DNA from 2 places in the Streptomyces sp. NTD91 genome. Region 1 is predicted to be linked to the other one. Evidence: predicted binding sites of a transcription regulator. Region 1 holds the regulator's gene; the other holds the start of a gene.
The links. Region 1 encodes HrcA, which represses chaperone genes, less so after heat shock. Its sites were predicted from a motif close to TTNGCACTCNGNNNNNCNGAGTGCNAA; they were not measured.

Region 1 (2,199 bases):
GCGCATTCGGATGACGATAGGAGAAGCGGTCGGCGCGTGCTCACGACACGCCGAAACGGGCGGCCAGCGCGTCGCGTTGGCGTCGTACGAAGCCTGCGTCCACCACCGCTCCGTGACCGGGTACGTACAGTGCGTCCTCGCCGCCCAGCGAGAGGAGCCGGTCGAGGGCGTCCGGCCAGCGGGACGGGACCGCGTCCGGGCCGGCCTGCGGTTCCCCGGACTCCTCGACCAGGTCGCCGCAGAAGACCACCTCCTGCTCCCCGGGCACGAGGACCGCGAGATCGTGTCCGGTGTGGCCCGGGCCCACGTTGGCCAGCAGGACCTGCCGGCCGTCGCCGAGGTCCAGCGTCCACTCGCCCGAGACCAGGTGGGAGGGCGGCACGAGCGCGTCCACCGCCTCGTCGGCCTCCGCCACCGGCAGGCCGTTGCGCACGGCGTCCAGGCGCAGCTCCTCGCGCTCGCGCGCGAGCACCGCGTCGACGCCCACCGCACCGAAGATCTCCGCGCCCGCGAACACCGCCGCTCCGAGGACATGGTCGAAGTGCGGATGGGTCAGCGCGAGATGGGTCACACGGCCGCCGGCCAGTTCCTCCGCGCGGGCCCGGAGCCGGGCGCCCTCGGCGAGGCTCGAGCCGGCGTCCACCAGCAGTGCCGCGCCCGTCCCGAGGACCAGGCCGGCCGTGCAGTCCCAGCCGGGCAGCCGGCACCGGCCGACCCCCGTGGCCAGCCGCTCCCATCCCAGCTCTTCCCAAGTCACCGTCATACCGCGACGCTATCCGCACGAGTCGCCGCGACGGCACCGACCTTGCCCCGGGTGTACCCGACAGCCGTACACTGGGCCGGGACGCTGGCACTCGCATGCGACGAGTGCCAGGGGGACGAACGCAGGGCCGAGCGGAACCGAGGGGACCACATGCTGGAGGTGTGCGCGAATGCTGAGTGAACGCAGACTTCAGGTGCTGCGCGCCATCGTCCAGGACTACGTGGGCACCGAGGAGCCGGTCGGTTCGAAGGCCCTCACCGAGCGGCACAACCTCGGGGTGTCCCCGGCGACGGTCCGCAACGACATGGCGGCCCTGGAGGACGAGGGGTACATCGCCCAGCCGCACACCAGCGCGGGGCGCATCCCCACCGACAAGGGCTACCGGCTGTTCGTGGACAAGCTGGCGGGTGTCAAGCCGATGACCGCGCCCGAGCGGCGGGCCATCCAGAACTTCCTGGAGGGCGCCGTCGACCTCGACGACGTCGTGGCGCGGACCGTGCGGCTGCTCGCCCAGCTCACCCGGCAGGTCGCCGTCGTGCAGTACCCGTCGCTGACCCGGTCCACCGTCCGGCACGTGGAGCTGCTCTCGCTCGCCCCCGCGCGCGTGATGCTCGTGCTGATCACGGACACCGGGCGGGTCGAGCAGCGGATGGTCGACTGCCCGGCGCCCTTCGGCGAGGCCTCCCTCGCCGACCTGCGCGCGCGGCTGAACAGCCGGGTCGCGGGCCGCCGGTTCGCGGACGTGCCGAAGCTGCTCGAGGACCTGCCGGAGGCCTTCGAGGCCGAGGACCGCGGTACTGTCTCGACGGTGCTCTCCACTCTCCTGGAGACACTCGTCGAGGAGAACGAGGAGCGGCTGATGATCGGCGGCACCGCCAATCTCACCCGCTTCGGGCATGACTTTCCCCTCACGATCCGGCCGGTGCTCGAGGCGCTTGAGGAGCAGGTCGTGCTCCTCAAGCTGCTCGGCGAGGCGAAGGATCCGGGCGTGACGGTGCGTATCGGGCACGAGAACGCCCACGAGGGACTCAACTCCACCTCCGTGGTGTCGGTCGGCTACGGTTCGGGCGGCGAGGCGGTTGCCAAGCTCGGCGTGGTCGGACCGACCCGCATGGACTATCCGGGAACGATGGGAGCGGTACGCGCAGTGGCACGGTACGTCGGACAGATCCTGGCGGAGTCGTAAGTGGCCACGGACTACTACGCCGTTCTCGGCGTGCGCCGCGACGCGTCGCAGGATGAGATCAAGAAGGCGTTCCGCCGGCTCGCCCGCGAGCTGCACCCGGACGTCAACCCGGACCCGAAGACCCAGGAGCGGTTCAAGGAGATCAACGCCGCTTACGAGGTGCTGTCGGACCCGCAGAAGAAGCAGGTCTACGACCTCGGCGGCGACCCGCTCTCGCAGAGCGGCGCCGGCGCGGGCGGCTTCGGAGCCG
Region 2 (2,199 bases), on a different contig from region 1:
CTCGCGGTCGTAGTCGGAGTCGCTGTTCTCGATCTCGGCGCGGATCTGGTTGACGCGGCCGTTGACCTGCTCGGAGGAGCCGGCACCGTCGACGATGGTGGTCTCGTCCTTGGTGATGACGACCTTGCGGGCGCGGCCCAGGAGGTCCAGGGTCGCGTTCTCCAGCTTGAGGCCGACCTCCTCGGAGATGACCTCGCCACCGGTGAGGATGGCGATGTCGCCGAGCATGGCCTTGCGGCGGTCGCCGAAGCCCGGGGCCTTGACGGCGACGGACTTGAAGGTGCCGCGGATCTTGTTGACGACCAGGGTCGACAGGGCCTCGCCCTCGACGTCCTCGGCGATGATCAGCAGCGGCTTGCCCGACTGCATGACCTTCTCCAGCAGCGGGAGCAGGTCCTTGACCGAGGAGATCTTGGAGTTGGCGATGAGGATGTACGGGTCCTCGAGCACCGCCTCCATGCGCTCCATGTCGGTCGCGAAGTAGGCGGAGATGTAACCCTTGTCGAAGCGCATGCCCTCGGTGAGCTCCAGCTCCAGACCGAAGGTGTTGCTCTCCTCGACGGTGATGACGCCTTCCTTGCCGACCTTGTCCATCGCCTCGGCGATCAGCTCGCCGATCTGGGTGTCGGCGGCGGAGATGGACGCGGTGGAGGCGATCTGCTCCTTGGTCTCGACGTCCTTCGCCTGCTCCAGCAGGGCGGCGGAGACGGCCTCGACGGCCTTCTCGATACCGCGCTTCAGAGCCATCGGGTTGGCACCGGCGGCGACGTTGCGCAGACCCTCCTTGACCAGGGCCTGGGCGAGCACGGTCGCGGTGGTCGTACCGTCACCGGCGACGTCGTCCGTCTTCTTGGCGACTTCCTTGACCAGCTCGGCGCCGATCTTCTCGTACGGGTCCTCGAGCTCGATCTCCTTGGCGATGGAGACACCGTCGTTGGTGATCGTGGGGGCGCCCCACTTCTTCTCGAGGACGACGTTGCGGCCCTTGGGGCCGAGCGTCACCTTCACGGCGTCCGCGAGCTGGTTCATGCCGCGCTCGAGGCCGCGCCGCGCCTCCTCGTCGAACGCGATGATCTTGGCCATGTGAAGTGGTCCCTCCAGGACTGGGGGTGATTCCTTCGGACCGCGCCCGCGCCCGCGACGGACGGCTCGCCGACCTTGTGGTTCCTTGCCCCACCCGGCCTGCGGGCCTCACCGACCCGGTCCTTCACTGTCACTCTCACCTTCAGAGTGCTAACGCCAATGATTAGCACTCGGCATGCCCGAGTGCAAGGTGCGCCCGCGCAGCGGGCTCGTCGAGGAGTGGCGGCCGGGTGACGGACGGGCGCAAGCGCCTACGGGGGTACGGCCACCCCGTCAGCCGTCCGCGAACACGGGCGGCGAGCACCCCGGCCGCCCGGCGCGGCCCGGTCCGGGCGCGGCGAAGGGCCCGCACCCTGTGCGAGGTGCGGGCCCTTCGGAAAGAAACATTCAGGCGGTGACGCGAACCATGTCGGCCTGCGGGCCCTTCTGGCCCTGCGAGATCTCGAACTCGACCCGCTGGCCCTCTTCCAGGGTGCGGTAGCCGTCCATCTGAATCGCGCTGTAGTGGACGAAGACGTCCGCACCACCGTCGACCGCGATGAAGCCGTACCCCTTCTCCGCGTTGAACCACTTGACGGTGCCCTGAGCCATGCCTAACTCCCCTATTACTGGCCCTTGCACAGATCCACACTTCGCGGACCCGGGTCAGACCTCACCCCCCAACGGTCGGGGGCGTGCGCCGGAACGCGTCGACCGCGGCTGAATGTATCTGTCCAACTGCCGTCTGCAACAGGTCAATCGGACGAGAATTCTGGACGGGAACGGTCCGGAATGTGGTGAGAATTCGCCCGACTTCAGGGCAAGTCGGGCCCCGCAAAGCGCCACAAAAGCCGCATAAAACCCGCGCACTTTGGCTACTTCTTGTCGGGCCGCGGCATGAATGCAGGGCTCCCGACCCGTCGACCCGGGAGCGCGTTCCCCAACTCTACCGCGCTCAATCACACAGAATTGCCCCCTCCGCTTCTCTCACGGAGGGGGCAATTCAATGAACAATGAGTAACCACGGTTACCCAAGGTAATGATCAGCCGCCGGCGACCGCCGGAATGATGGAGACACCGGCGCCGTCGGGGGTCGCCGTCTCAAGGCCCTGCTCGAAGCGGACGTCGTCGTCGTTG

Region 2: a site for HrcA is predicted at 1,247-1,273, ahead of groL (chaperonin GroEL). Genes of this name have one in related genera too.

The regions. Positions count from the first base shown of each region.
Region 1 is NZ_JCAJZW010000019.1:40,791-42,989, reverse strand. Features, by position in the region: gene AC5WRT_RS20550 (DUF3097 domain-containing protein) at 1-6, opposite strand, end outside; gene AC5WRT_RS20545 (MBL fold metallo-hydrolase) at 41-763, opposite strand; gene hrcA (heat-inducible transcriptional repressor HrcA) at 933-1,949, shown strand; gene dnaJ (molecular chaperone DnaJ) at 1,950-2,199, shown strand, end outside.
Region 2 is NZ_JCAJZW010000001.1:437,190-439,388, forward strand. Features, by position in the region: gene groL (chaperonin GroEL) at 1-1,083, opposite strand, end outside; gene AC5WRT_RS02010 (cold-shock protein) at 1,471-1,674, opposite strand; gene AC5WRT_RS02015 (MoaD/ThiS family protein) at 2,106-2,199, opposite strand, start outside.